One region of the Paenarthrobacter sp. TRD_SC_7 genome, then DNA from elsewhere that is predicted to be linked to it. Evidence: predicted binding sites of a transcription regulator. Region 1 holds the regulator's gene; each other region holds the start of a gene.
The links. The regulator LexA, encoded in region 1, represses DNA repair genes until DNA is damaged. The targets are predictions, from matches to a motif close to TCGAACANNTGTTCGA.
Positions count from the first base shown of each region.

Region 2: the regulator LexA is predicted to act here: its motif matches at 1,830-1,845, upstream of AC0J5Z_RS03090 (HNH endonuclease signature motif containing protein).
Region 3: the regulator LexA is predicted to act here: its motif matches at 2,097-2,112, upstream of ruvA (Holliday junction branch migration protein RuvA).
Region 4: the regulator LexA is predicted to act here: its motif matches at 1,627-1,642, upstream of AC0J5Z_RS02780 (shikimate dehydrogenase).

Region 1 is NZ_CM149587.1:3,269,763-3,273,327, reverse strand. Features, by position in the region: gene AC0J5Z_RS15770 (ATP-dependent DNA helicase) at 1-1,349, shown strand, start outside; gene lexA (transcriptional repressor LexA) at 1,399-2,142, opposite strand; gene AC0J5Z_RS15760 (LysM peptidoglycan-binding domain-containing protein) at 2,491-2,850, shown strand; gene AC0J5Z_RS15755 (histidinol-phosphate transaminase) at 2,929-3,565, shown strand, end outside.
Region 2 is NZ_CM149587.1:616,607-620,171, forward strand. Features, by position in the region: gene AC0J5Z_RS03085 (4-hydroxybenzoate 3-monooxygenase) at 1-14, shown strand, start outside; gene AC0J5Z_RS03090 (HNH endonuclease signature motif containing protein) at 107-1,780, opposite strand; gene AC0J5Z_RS03095 (VOC family protein) at 2,220-2,678, shown strand; gene AC0J5Z_RS03100 (hypothetical protein) at 2,743-3,366, opposite strand; gene AC0J5Z_RS03105 (helix-turn-helix transcriptional regulator) at 3,483-3,565, opposite strand, start outside.
Region 3 is NZ_CM149587.1:2,565,451-2,569,015, forward strand. Features, by position in the region: gene pdxT (pyridoxal 5'-phosphate synthase glutaminase subunit PdxT) at 1-667, shown strand, start outside; gene AC0J5Z_RS12550 (YebC/PmpR family DNA-binding transcriptional regulator) at 671-1,426, shown strand; gene ruvC (crossover junction endodeoxyribonuclease RuvC) at 1,493-2,071, shown strand; gene ruvA (Holliday junction branch migration protein RuvA) at 2,175-2,819, shown strand; gene ruvB (Holliday junction branch migration DNA helicase RuvB) at 2,812-3,565, shown strand, end outside.
Region 4 is NZ_CM149587.1:558,224-561,788, forward strand. Features, by position in the region: gene AC0J5Z_RS02770 (MFS transporter) at 1-559, opposite strand, end outside; gene AC0J5Z_RS02775 (IclR family transcriptional regulator) at 762-1,532, shown strand; gene AC0J5Z_RS02780 (shikimate dehydrogenase) at 1,739-2,650, shown strand; gene AC0J5Z_RS02785 (bifunctional sugar phosphate isomerase/epimerase/4-hydroxyphenylpyruvate dioxygenase family protein) at 2,650-3,565, shown strand, end outside.

The sequences.
Region 1 (3,565 bases):
TGGTCACCAACCACGCCATGCTGGCCGTCAGCGCCTTTGAAGGGCTTGCTGTGCTGCCTGAGTATGACGTCGTGGTGGTGGACGAGGCGCACGAGCTTCAGGACCGGGTGACCGGAGCTGTTTCCGGCCAGTTATCAGTGGCCATGGTCCACGCAGCGGCATCGAGTGCCCGCAAGCACACAGCCATCACGGTCGACGCCCTCAACGCTGCAGCGGAGCGGTTGGATATGGCCATCGCCGGCGTGCCCAACGGGCTGTTGGCCAATGGCCTCAACGACGAACAGCTCGATTGCCTGGACCAGTTGCGGGATGCCACGCGCGCTGCCCTCTCGGATTCGAAGACGGATTCGTCAAACACAGTCGACGGCGGACGGCAGCTGGCGCGTTCACGGCTCATGCTGATCCTGGAATTGTGCGAGCGAATGCTGGCCGCCAAGGAGAACCGTGAAGTGGTCTGGTTCTCCCGGAACAGCACGTTCGACCCGCAGCAGGGCTATTCACAACCGGACGAAACTGCCCCGGCCTTGATCAACATCGCGCCGCTCAGCGTTGCCGGACGGCTTCGCGAAGGCCTCTTTGCCGGCCACACCGTGGTGCTGACCTCCGCCACGCTGGCCATCGGCTCGGCTTTCGAACCGGCAGCAGGTGGCCTCGGCCTCATCGGCGACGGCGCCCCGAGCTGGACCGGGATCGATGTGGGTTCGCCCTTTGACTATCCCAAACAGGGTGTCCTGTATGTGGCGAAGCACCTTCCAAAACCCGGTCGTGGTACTTCGCCCGAGGCGCTCGACGAATTGGAAGACCTCATCCGCGCGTCCGGCGGGGGAGCCCTGTGCCTGTTCTCGTCACGGCGTGCGGCCGAAGAAGCAGCCGATGCCATGCGGCTCCGGTTGGACGTGGATATCCTCTGCCAAGGCGAATCCACTATGGCGGCCCTCGTAAAGCAATTCGCGGATGAGCCTGACACCTGTCTCTTCGGAACCATGTCACTGTGGCAGGGCGTAGACGTTCCGGGTGGCTCATGCCGCTTGGTGGTAATTGACCGCATTCCCTTCCCGCGGCCCGATGATCCCCTGATGACTGCGCGATCCCGGGCAGTCGCGCAATCAGGTGGGAATGGCTTTATGGCCGTATCAGCTACGCATGCTGCCATTCGACTGGCGCAGGGTGCTGGCCGCCTGATCCGCTCCACGGGTGACAAGGGAGTTGTAGCGGTGCTCGACTCACGGCTATCGACGGAACGCTATGGAGGCTTCCTGCGTGCCGCCCTGCCGCCGTTCTGGGCGACAACGGACCGCTCAGTGGTGCGTGGCGTTTTGGAGCGTCTGGGGTCAGCTAAAGCCCCGTAGGGCGCCTGCTCCCGTTGGAGACCTGCTGGTGTCCAGGGGGAGCAAACGCCTAGAGGGAGCGCAGTACCGAAACTACCTTGCCCATGATGGTGGCTTGATCGCCGAGGATGGGTTCGTACTGGGTGTTTTGCGGGAGCAGCCATGTATGACCGTCCCGCTGCCGGAAGGTCTTCACGGTTGCCTCGTCATCCAGCAGGGCGGCGACGATGTCGCCGTTGATGGCGTCGTTTTGGCGACGGACCACCACCCAGTCACCGTCACAGATGGCGGCATCAATCATGGAATCGCCGGCTACCTTCAGCATGAACAATTCGCCATGCCCCACAAGTTGCCGGGGGAGCGCAAGCACGTCTTCCACTGTCTGGTCAGCCAGGATCGGACCACCGGCTGCGATGCGGCCAACCAGCGGAACCATGGCGGTATCGCTGGCACTAGCGAGCTCAGTTACGGCAAGGCCACCCGCGCTTCGAAGGGTGGTAGGCGCTTCCACGCCCGGAATGGGCCCACCATCAAGGGTCAACGGCATCAGGACTTCCATGGCGCGGGGACGCTTGGGATCCCTGCGGAGATAGCCAAGCTTCTCCAATTGTGACAACTGATGAGTGACGCTCGACAAACTCGCCAGACCCACAGTGTCACCGATCTCACGCATGCTGGGCGGGTAACCGTTGTCATTGACCGACCGCTGGATGGTCTCCAGGATCTTCTTCTGCCGGACAGTCAGGCTCTTGGGACTCTTTTGAGGCTGCTGGCTCCGCAGGGGTGCCCCGCCGCCTGTGGCTTTCGCTGCCATGTTCGCCAATGCCTTTCCATTCCGCCCCGAAGGTTGCCGGGGATGTTGGGTCTGCAAAAAATGTCAGACCCTCCTGTTCCACTGAAACAGTGCTGCTTCTTCACTCAAACGTAGGGCAGGCACAAGCGTTTATCAAACATTTGTTCTAGCGAGTCTCGACACCGTTCGTTGATAAGTGCTAAAAATGTCATAGCAAGGTTCGAATATGTGTTCTATAAACCTGATACTGAAGCCGGATGTTCGAACAGAGTGTTCGAACATCCGGGATCTGAGGACGGGAACGCAAAGAATTGGCCGCCAAGCTCCGGGCACCCCGGAACCTGGCAATAGCTCAGAAGGGCTCAGCTCATGTCCGCAATCACTACGTTCGCTGATTTCCGCACCACTCAGGCACCCGCTCGCCTGCGTCTCACCCGACGGGGACGGATTGTCTTCTTTGGCATCCCGGCAATGCTGTTGGTGGCGGCGCTGCTGACCCTCGCCGGTTTCATCAACTCCCCGGCCAAGGCGTCGGACTCCCAGTCCCAATTGCGTCCGCCCGTTGCAGTCACCGTCACTGTCCAGCCGGGTCAATCCCTTTGGGGCATTGCCGGCGCGGCCGCTCCGGAGCGGGACCCGCGTGATGTCATCGCGGAGATCATCCAGCTGAACGACCTCCGTGGCGGCCGCATTCTGCCCGGCCAACAGCTGTTCGTCCCTGCAAACTGAGTCGTCCACCGTCCGCAGGTACCGATCGCCTGGCGTCACAGTTAGTCGGCAGTCCCGGCCGCCCCTTAAACTGTGTTGGTGAGTGACCAGCTTGAGCGACTTGACCGACTTCCCCTCCGGACCAACCTGCGTGGACTGAGCCCCTATGGCGCACCGCAGCTTGATGTCCCCATCCTGCTCAACGTCAACGAAAACACTCATGGTGTACCGGCGGATGTCCAAGCCGCCATCACCGAGGCTGTCGCCGCTGCGGCCACAGGACTGAACCGCTATCCGGACCGCGAGTTCACTGAACTCCGAGAAGCCCTGGCCGAGTACCTTGGCCACGAACTTTCTCCGGACAACATCTGGGCCGCCAACGGATCCAATGAGGTCCTGCAGCAAATCCTCCAGGCATTTGGTGGACCGGGACGCAAGGCGCTCGGTTTCCCGCCCACGTACTCCATGTACCCCCTTCTGGCGAGTGGGACGGACACGGAGTACGTCCGCGGAGTGCGTGCTGACGACTACGGGCTGGACGCCGAATCGGCCGCCGCGCAGGTTCGGGAAACGGGTGCCAACATCGTATTCCTGTGCTCACCGAACAACCCAACCGGTACTGGGTTGAGCCTGGACGTTGTCGAGGCCGTCTATGAGGCCGGCGAAGCGAGCCAGGCCATTGTGATCGTGGACGAGGCTTACCACGAGTTCGCGCACGACAATACTCCGAGCGCCT
Region 2 (3,565 bases), 2.0 Mb from region 1:
CGGCTTCGCGGTAGCTCTGGCCGAAGGCAACATCTCTCGCGTACCTGCCCACCGACACACACCGTTATTCAGGCAGTCCCGCCCTCGGCCCGCACCCGTTCCACGTTTATGTTCTGTGGGGTGTGTGGTGGTGGTTGCGTCGGGGTGTTTGGTTGGGGTCGATGTGGGGTGGGGGGATGAACCAGGGGACGCCGGTTGTCATGTCGATGCGCCAGTTTTCTTTGTGGATGAGGTGGTGGTGGTGGCTGCAGAGCAGGGTGCCGTTGTTGGTTGATGTGGTGCCGCCGTGGGACCAGTAGGTGGTGTGGTGGGTTTCGCACCAGGGTGCGGGCATGGTGCAGTCGGGGAAGGCGCAGCCTTGGTCGCGGGCGGTGATGGCTTTGCGGATGTGGGGTGGGAAGATCCGGGTGGTGCGGCCGATGTCCAGGACGCGGGATTCGCTGCCGAGCAGGACGGGGATGATGTCGGCGTCGCAGGCGATTTTGCGGATGGTGTTCGGGTGGATGGGGCCGGTGAACGTCGCTGTCCCGGTGCTGAGCCGTTGGTGGTCGTTGAGTTGGTTGAAGAGGTCGCGGTGGTCGATGGTGACGGTGAGTTGGGGTCGGAGACCGCCGTTGGAGGGCAGTTTCCCGGTGCTCATCGCGACGCTGCAGGCACCGACCAAGCCGTCGAGGAGTTTCTGTGCCCGGCTGCGGCGGTCCAGGACCGGTCCGGTGGGGGTGTCCTCAATGGCAGGGCCGGTGGGGGTAGAGCCACAAACTGTGGCTCCCTGCACCGCTGATGCCTGTGTTGTTGGTCCGTGCGTATCCGAACTGTGCGCGCTTCCGTGTGCGGTGTCGGGCTCGTCGTGGCTGTCGCGGAGTCTGGGGTTGGTGGCGGCGTTCATGACGGTGGCCAGGGTTTCGTATTGTTCGGCGGTGGCGAAGATTTCGAGGTGGTGGAGTCCGTGACGGCGTCGGCGCCGGAGGAACGCGCCTTGGAGTTGGCGGAGAACTTCTTCGGACGGTTCGGGGCCGTCCTGGTCGATTCTGTCGGTCCAGCGTTTGGCCATTTTGGTGACGAAGTCGGGGTCTGTTTCCATCGCGGTGGTGGTCAGTGCCCGTTCCATGTCCGTGATGGTGTCCTCATCGGTGAGTTGCCGGACATTGTCCAGGGCGGTGCTGATGATCGTCGCCGAGCGGGCAGGCACCAGCGCGGATCCGACCGCCTTGGCCAGTAATTCGCGCCGGGCCGGGATCTCCTGCCCGGTCATTCCCGCCTGGGGCAGCACCTCGGCCGCGAGGGCGAGCCGTCGCCGGGCTTCACCGATGCCGATCCGCAACCGTGCCCGGAGGAACTCCGCCGCGTTCCGGTACCCGTCATCCAGGACGCTGGCCGCTCCCTTAACCGTCGTACCCGTGGCTGGCTCAGTCCAACCCGTCCGCCACTCCGGCGCTGCCACCGTCGACCTCGGTTGGGCTTGCTGTGCTTCCTTCCGGGTCCGGTCCACCGCCTGCGCCGCGACAACCTGCAAGAACTCCAACGACCTGGAGATCTCCTCGATCCTGCCGGCAAAAGCAGCGGCCTCAACAAACCCGAACAGCCGCGCCTCATCGACCGCTATTGATCGCAACGCGTCCGCTGCAGCGACACCCTCAAGGAGCGCTACTTCCAGTGCAGGCGCACCAGACGAAAGGGACACCGCCAGCAACGAATCTGGTGCGGTTTCCCTTGGCTTGGACCATGCCGCGGGCGCCTGTTCGGGTGCGGATTCGCCGGGCGGGGACCATGCCGCGGGCATCGACTCGGGCGCCTGTTGGGGTGTGGATGCCTGTGGTGTAGACGCAGACCCGGGCACCTGTTCGGGTGCGGATGCCTGTGGTGTAGACACAGACTCGGGCAGCCCAACAGGCGCCGATTCCCCAGACTTGGACACCGACTCAAATCCAAGAAGTAGCCCAGTGCTCCGGGAGTCATCCGCGACGGTGCCTGCCGCCGTCGTGCTCTTTAGCGCCGCAAGGCGGGAAGGCGTATCCAATGACATGGGAGGGACGCGCCGGGGCACCTCACCGGCACCGGGCGAGCCTGCCCGCCGTGCCAAGATCTGCCCGATGCCTTCCATAAATCAACCCTGTCACGATGACTCGACAGCCATCAGCCCTCATCGGTGCTATGTGGAAAACCCGGTCCGATGCTCAATTTGTTGAGCGAATCCGGGCTGCAGGATCTACCGTACAAACATGACTAATGAACCAAGCCCCAAATCACCGGTCCGGCAGTTGCGGCTCGTCGTGGAGGCTGAGGACTACGACGCCGCGTTGGCGTTTTTCCGTGACGCCTTGGGCCTGCCGGAGCAGGCTGCTTACGAAGGGGATGGGGACGCCCGCGTCACCATCCTGGACGCCGGCCGAGCCACCCTGGAGATTTCCAACCCCGCCCAAGTCCGGCTCATCGACCAGGTTGAGGCCGATGGCCAGCCCAGCGCCAAGATCCGGATTGCCTTCGAAGTGGAGGATTCCGCCGCGACCACCAGGGAATTGGTCGAAGCCGGGGGCACCCTGATTGCAGAACCCAGGGAAACCCCATGGAAGTCGCTGAACTCCCGGCTCGAAGCCCCCGCCGGACTTCAGATCACACTGTTCCAGGAGCTCGAGTCCACTGAAGAACGAAGCTCCAAGCCCGGTTTCAAACGCCCTTGACCAAAGGCGGCCTTCAGTCTCGTCCCGCTTGTCGCGTTTAGCGGGCATTGTCTTTGTGTGAGGCCTAACCGGCGAAGCCGCTTTGGTGGTCGATGCCCGCTTGGTCGACCTTTCGGTGGAAGCGCATTCCGGCCTTGCCACCGACGATGGCGCCGATGAGGGGGACGATCAGGGCAATGACGAGGCCAATGATGCCGCTGGCGGTCATCAGGCTTCCGTCAACGGGGATCTGTGGTGGGCCGTTGAGATTGCCGAGAATGTTGAACTGGCTCCCTGCCACCGCCGCGAGGATCGCCGCAATGATGGCGATGATGATGCCCCATAGCCACACGGCGAGCCCTTGCTTCGCTCCATCAAAACGGGCCATGCGTCCGGCGACGTATCCTCCGCAGTAATACGCCAAGAATAAGACGATTGCCAGCACGATGCCGCTAACTATGCCCAGACTTTCTGCGTTCTGCTGGGCCTGGTCCGCCGCTTGCTCTGCGGTGGAAGAATTCGCCGCGCCTACGCCTACTCCGATCGCGGTAGCTAGGGCGCTGAGCAGTACGGTCATCCCGATGGCCGTGAGCCAGCCAAAGAAGGCCGAGCCCCATTTGATGCCGCCAAAGCGTTCCTTTTCCGCTCTGACGACGTCGTTCCTGCGGCCTTTGGGAGTGCTTGATCCCTCGCCATTTCCAACTACCATGTCAGCTCCTAGCCTGGGTGCCTGAACTTTGGTTAATCAAGCAAAACCCACCCTCGGCAAGAAAGCAAGGATACTTACTAAATTCCCGCCCCCAAGCTGATGGGTATGTCCCGGCCTCAGGACTCGATTTCTGCCAATCCTCGTGGGGCTGCCTCTATGTCGCCTGAACCCTGGAGAAGCTGCAGGGCCGCCGCTGCTG
Region 3 (3,565 bases), 700 kb from region 1:
GGGTTCAGGACTCCGGATCGGCGTGCTGGCTCTCCAGGGCGACTTCCGCGAGCATATCCACGCTGTTGAGGCCGCTGGCGCCACCGGCATGGGTATTCGCCGTCCGTCAGAGCTCGACGACATCGACGGCCTGATTATCCCAGGCGGCGAATCCACCACCATTGACAAACTCTCCCGGATCTTCGAAGTCCGTGATCCCCTGCGTAAGCGCATCGAGGAGGGCCTTCCCGTCTATGGCTCCTGCGCCGGCATGATCTTGTTGGCCAATGAAATCGCGGACCCGGCTACAGACTTGGACGGTAATCCCCAGCAGACTTTTGGCGGGCTGGATATTACGGTCCGCCGGAATGCTTTCGGACGACAACGAGAGTCCTTTGAAACGGACCTCGATTTCAGGGGCCTGGATTTCAGTGCAGGGGAGTCCGGCGTGAATCCCGTTCACGCGGTATTCATCCGGGGCCCTTGGGTGGAGCGTGTAGGTCCGGGCGTGGAAGTCCTTGCCCAGGTTGACCCCGACCACGCCAGCCACACGGCTACTTTGCATGGAGTGGCTAGAATTGTTGCAGTGCGTTCCGGCCAACTGCTGGCCACCTCCTTCCATCCGGAAGTGACGGGAGAGAAACGCGTGCATGAACTCTTTATTCGAATGATCAGAGGAGAAGCGTAAAGCATGTCAGGCCACTCCAAATGGGCGACCACTAAGCACAAGAAAGCCATCATCGACGGCAGGCGTGCAAAGTCGTTCGCGAAACTGATCAAGAACATCGAAGTTGCTGCCCGCATGGGAGGACCGGACCTCGCGGGCAACCCCGGCCTTGAACTGGCCGTCACGAAGGCCAAGAAAACCTCGGTTCCCAACGACAACATCGACCGTGCCATCAAGCGTGGGGCCGGCCTCACCGGCGAAGTGGTGGACTACACCGAGATCATGTATGAAGCCCGCGGTCCCCAAGGCTCGGCTTTGTTGATTGAATGTCTGACCGACAACAAAAACCGCGCTGCTTCAGAGGTGCGCTTGGCAATCTCGCGCAACGGTGGCACCATCGCCGATCCCGGTTCCGTGAGCTACCTCTTCGCCCGCAAAGGGGTTGTTGTGCTCCCCAAGAACGGCCTCAGCGAAGACGACATCCTGATGGCGGTCCTGGAGGCCGGCGCCGAGGAAGTCAAGGACAGCGGTGAGAACTGGGAAATCCACTCCGAGCCCTCGGACCTCCAAGCCATTCGCGACGCCCTGAAAGAAGCAGGCATCGACTACGACACGGATGAAGCCGAATTTGTTCCGTCCATGCAGGTGGACTTGGACGTCGACGGCGCCAAGAAGTTTATGAAGCTCGTGGATGCACTGGAAGACCTGGACGATGTCCAGAACGTCTACAGCAATGCGGACCTCAGCGAGGAAGTGCAGGCTGCCCTCGACGCCGAGTAGTCGCGTGGGGTGCAGCGCAACAACTTTGATCACCAGCAGGTTTACAGCCATCAGGAAGGCCCGGACTTGACTCTTCGCGTATTGGGAGTCGATCCGGGCCTTACCCGTTGCGGCATCGGTGTGGTGGACATTGAGCGGAACCGCCGGGCCACCATGGTGGCCGTCGGAGTGGTGGGCACGTCCGCCGAGCTGACCTTGGACAAGCGTTTGCTGGTGATTGCCCAGGCCATTGACGAGTGGCTGGACCTGCACAAGCCGGATGTCGTCGCCGTCGAACGTGTTTTCTCGCAGATGAACGTGAGCACGGTGATGGGCGTAGCCCAGGCGTCGGGCGTCGTCATCGTGGCGGCAGCACGCCGTGGCATCCCGGTCGCCTTGCATACACCTTCCGAGGTGAAAGCCGCAGTTACCGGCAGCGGCACTGCCAACAAGGATGCGGTCACCAAGTTGGTGACCAAGATTCTGCGCCTGGATGCTCCACCCAAGCCGGCTGATGCTGCCGACGCACTCGCCCTGGCCCTCACCCACGCGTGGCGCGCAGGCAGCGGCATGGGTTCAGTTGGTGGCGTCAACGGAAAGGGCGGGCTCACGCCCGCGCAGAAAGCGTGGGCCGACGCCGAAGCAAAAGCGCGCCGCAAACGGTGATTGACGGCTGCCCTTGCTAGGGTATTCGTAGATATGTTCGGATAGTCCGCTTTGGCCGCAGTATTCACGGCACCGGAGCAGGCAGTATTTCAGGAGCCGGGTCTTGATCAGTTTTCTCCGTGGAACCGTAGCCCACGTTGGTTTGTCCACCGCTGTTATCGACCTCAACGGTGCGGGTATGAGTGTCTTCGCCACACCGCAGACCTTGAGCCACCTCACGACAGGAACGGAAGCCAAGCTCTTCACTTCCATGATCGTCCGCGAAGATTCACTCACGCTTTTCGGATTTGCCGACGACGACGAACGCGAAGTCTTCGATGTCCTGCTCAGCGTCAGCGGGGTAGGGCCACGCTTGGCCTTGGCCGTCCTCGCCGTGCACGAACCGGAAGCCATCCGGGTGGCGGCACACACTGGTGACAGCAAGGCATTTACCAAGGTGCCGGGCATCGGTCCCAAGGTGGCCGGCCGTATTGTCCTCGAGCTGGCCGGGAAGTTGGTTCCGCACGGAACCGGTACCGGTACTGCTCCCGCCGCAGCCCCGAACGCAGAATGGAAGCCACAGGTAGTCGCAGCCATGACCAGTTTGGGATGGTCCGAAAAAGACGCCAACGGCAGTATCGACAAGGCCATGGCCGACTCGCCGGAACTCGTGGACGCGGGGAACGTGGCCCAAATACTCCGCGCCACGCTGCGGTGGCTGGGCCAGGACGGCGCACGCGCAGGCAACCGCGTAGGCAGCCGTGGCTGAGCAGTCACTCGTCAGCGGGGGAGAGGAACCGGAAGAGCGGGTCATTGAGGCTGCTCTCCGACCCAAGAACCTGCACGATTTCGTGGGTCAGCATCGGGTCCGCAAGCAGCTTGCGCTGGTTCTTGAGGCCTCCAAGATGCGTGGCCGCAGCGCCGACCACGTACTGATGTCCGGACCTCCGGGACTCGGTAAGACCACCCTTGCCATGATCATTGCAGCGGAAATGAACGCGCCGCTGCGTATCAGCAGCGGACCGGCCATCCAGCACGCCGGCGACCTCGCAGCCATCCTTTCCTCGCTGTCGGAGGGCGAGGTCCTGTTCCTTGACGAAATCCACCGCATGTCCAGGCCCGCGGAAGAAATGTTGTACATGGCCATGGAGGACTTCCGCGTGGACATCGTGGTGGGCAAAGGAGCAGGCGCAACTGCGATTCCCTTGGAGCTCCCGCCTTTCACCCTGGTAGGTGCAACAACCCGAGCAGGACTTCTTCCGGGACCCTTGAGGGACCGCTTCGGTTTCACCGGACACCTTGAGTTCTATTCGGTGGCCGAGCTCGAACTTGTCCTCCGTCGTTCGGCCGGGTTGTTGGACCTCAAGGTTAACTCGGCCGGGTTCACGGAGATCGCGGGCCGATCACGCGGCACCCCGCGTATCGCCAACCGTCTGCTTCGCCGTGTCCGGGACTGGGCGCTCGTTCATGGCATCGAGCAAATCGACGCCCGTTCGGCGTCAGCGGCCTTGGACA
Region 4 (3,565 bases), 1.9 Mb from region 1:
CAGGAAGTGCCACGACGGGAATGAAGACGAGTGCTGCGAGGATCTGGCCACCTTGGGTGCCGGTAAGGGTCCACGAGGTGAAGAAGGAACGGCGGTTGTCCGGGGCGTGCTCCAGTGTCATGGAGGAAGCCCCGGCTTGCTCACCGGCGGCAGAAAGTCCCTGGCAAAGGCGGGCGACTACCAGCAGGATGGGAGCCCACCAGCCGATGGTCTTGAAGTCCGGGAGGCAGCCGATGACAAAGGTTGCTGCACCCATAAGGACCAGCGTGAACATGAGGACCTTTTGCCGGCCGATCCTGTCGCCGTAGTGACCAAGGATCACGGCGCCCACGGGCCGGGCAACGTAAGCGAAGCCGAACGTGGCGAAGGACATGATGGCTGCGTTGGCATCGGCGGAGGGGAAGAAGACGTGTGGGAAAATCAGGGCCGCGGCGGAGCCGAAGATGAAGAAGTCGTAGTACTCGACGGCGCTGCCCAGGAAGCTGGCAAGCGCGGCCTTCTTAGGGGTTCCGACGGTGGTTTCAGTGCCTGGCGTCGCTGACGGCATTGTTTGGCTCATGGGGGTTCCTTCTGTGACGACGATGTCGCGGATCTGGCTTCTGTGGGGAGACCAGAGCGAGGTGCGGCCGGATCATCCCGAAAGTAACCACATGGTGAGAGCTACTTGTGCAATACAGCAATAGTGGCTGTGAGTGGGGTCACTTGTCAAGAGATGTAGCCACCATCTAGCAATAGCTCTCACGATGTGAGAGCATCGAACTATGAGTGTGAAAGAGGACACAAAGACCGACATGGTCGGCAAGGCATTGAGCCTGTTGGTATTACTGGGCAATGAACCTCGTGGGGCAAGTGCCGCGGATTTGGCGAGGAGTGCGAACCTTCCGTTCAGCACCACCTATCGGCTGCTGGGTTCGCTGACACGGGACGGCTTTGTGGATTACGAGCCCGATGGGCGCCGCTACCACCTGGGCTTGCGCGTGTTCCAGCTTGGTCAGAGGGTTTCCAATCATCATGGCTTTGCTGCCACCGCACTGCCTGTCCTCCAGCGCGTCACCGAGCGCACGAACGAGGCCACCATCTTGTCTGTCCGCGACGGGAATCACCACCTCACAGTGAACAAGGTCGACGGGCCAAAGACGTTCCGGGTTACCAGCGACCCCGGGCATCTTGGCGCCTTGCACACGACGTCCGTGGGCAAAGCGATCGTGGCGTTCGAGGATGAGATCGAGCGGAAGCGCCTTCTGGAGGAGCTTCCCCTGGACCCGTTGACCGAGCACTCGATTACCGACCGCGACAAGTTCCGTGCGGAAATCGAGCAGGTGCGCCGCCAAGGCTACGCCGTGATGGACGAAGAAAACGAGATCGGCATGCGCGCAGTTGCGGTGCCGGTCCTCAACTCCCAGGGCCACGCTTTCGCGTCGCTAGCCACTGCGGTGCCGGTCTTCCGCCTCACCATGGAGGAACTCATTGCACACGTACCCACCCTGCAGGAGGCTGCGGCTGAACTCGCGGCCCGCTTGCCCCAGCGATGACTCCTCGTTGTGAGGCCCACTCTGCGTGCCAAATTGGCGGCGGAGCGTGCAAAGCGGGCCCCGCAACGCACCGCCTGACGTGCTTGTTCGCGCTAAGAACAAGCGTGCGGAATATGAACACTTGTAGTAATCTAAATAGCACCCGGTCAGGCGGCGCCACGCAAAGCGCCAAAAGCCCGCGGTGCTGAAGTCAAAGGAGCTTTAGGATGAGCAACCGAGCCGAGTCCGTTCTGGTGGGCCTCATAGGCGAAGGCGTCATGCCCTCGCTCACGCCGCCCATGCACGAACGCGAAGCCGATGTGCAGGGCCTTCGCTTGCTGTACCGCCCCCTCGACCTGCTGGAACTCGCATTGCAGGCCACCGCCGTCGGGGACCTCCTCACAGCAGCCCAGCGCATGGGCTTTAACGGCCTGAACATCACGCATCCGTGCAAGCAGCTGGTGCTTGAGCACCTTGATGAGATTTCCGACGACGCCCGTCGCCTGGGTGCCGTCAATACAGTCCTCATTCGGGACGGCCGGTTCATCGGCCACAACACAGACTTCTCCGGTTTTGGTGCCGCTCTCAGCAATGGCCTCCCGAACGCAAAGCTGGACCGCGTGGTCCAGTTGGGTGCAGGCGGTGCCGGTTCCGCCGTCGCTTACGCACTCCTCAAAGCCGGCGTTAGCACGCTGGACCTGGTGGACATGGAGCCGGCCCGCGCCGCGGAACGTGCCGCCGAACTCGGCGAGCTCTTCCCCGCAGCCACGGTCACGCCGCGCACTCCCGCAGAGCTAAGCGAGATCATGCCCCTCGCCGACGGCTTGGTGCACTGCACTCCGATCGGCATGGCCGCGCACCCAGGCCTTCCTTTGGACATCGAGCTGCTGGAACGGCGGCACTGGGTGGCTGACATTGTCTACCGCCCCATCGAGACGCAACTGGTCCGCGAAGCGCGTGCCAAAGGCTGCGACGTCCTCGACGGCGGCCGGATGGCAGTCGGCCAAGCGGCCGATGCTTTCCAGCTCATCACCGGACGGGAAGCTGACCGCGAACGGATGCGGGCACACTTCCTGGAGCTGATCGCAGTGGAGGACGCCCAAGCTGCGGCCCCCGAGCTTGCGAAGGCGGGCCACTGATGCGCACCGGAATCGCCACGGTCTGCCTATCCGGCACGCTGAAGGAGAAGATGCAGGCCTGTGCCATCGCGGGCTTCGACGGCATCGAAATCTTCGAGCAGGACCTCGTCACCTCCCCGCTCAGCCCGGAGGACGTCCGCAAGATGGCGGCCGATCTCGGCTTGGGTCTGGATCTCTACCAGCCTTTCCGAGATTTCGACGGCGTCACTCCGGAGCTGCTGAAAGCCAACCTGAAGCGGGCGGAGGCGAAGTTCAAGCTCATGGCCCGCTTGGGCATGGACACCATCCTGGTCTGCTCCAACGTCGCCACCGCCACGATTGACGACGACGATCTCCGCGCCTCCCAGCTGGCCGAACTCGCCGAGCTGGCGGGGGACCACGGCGTGAAGGTCGCCTACGAAGCTTTGGCTTGGGGTAAATACGTCAACGACTACGAGCACGCGTACCGCCTGGTTGAAATGGTTGACCACCCCAACCTCGGCACCTGCCTGGACTCGTTCCACATCCTTTCCCGCGACTGGGACACCGCGCCGATCGAGCAGACCAACGCCGAGAAGATCTTCTTCGTCCAGGTTGCCGACGCCCCCAAGCTCTCCATGGACGTGCTGTCCTGGAGCCGCCACTACCGCGTATTCCCGGGCGAAGGGCAGTTCGAGCTCGCCAAATTCATGGGCCACGTTGTCCGTGCGGGTTACACGGGGCCGGTTTCCCTTGAGGTATTCAACGACGTCTTCCGCCAGTCGGACACCGAGCGCACCGCAGTGGATGCCATGCGCTCCCTGATCTGGCTGGAGGAGCAGAGCGCCAAATGGCTCGCAAGCACCTCCACCGAAACTGCGGCCGGCAACGCCAGCGCGTCCCGCCGTCGTTATCCCATGGAACTGGCCACGCTGCCCAAGGTAAACGAGCCCGCGG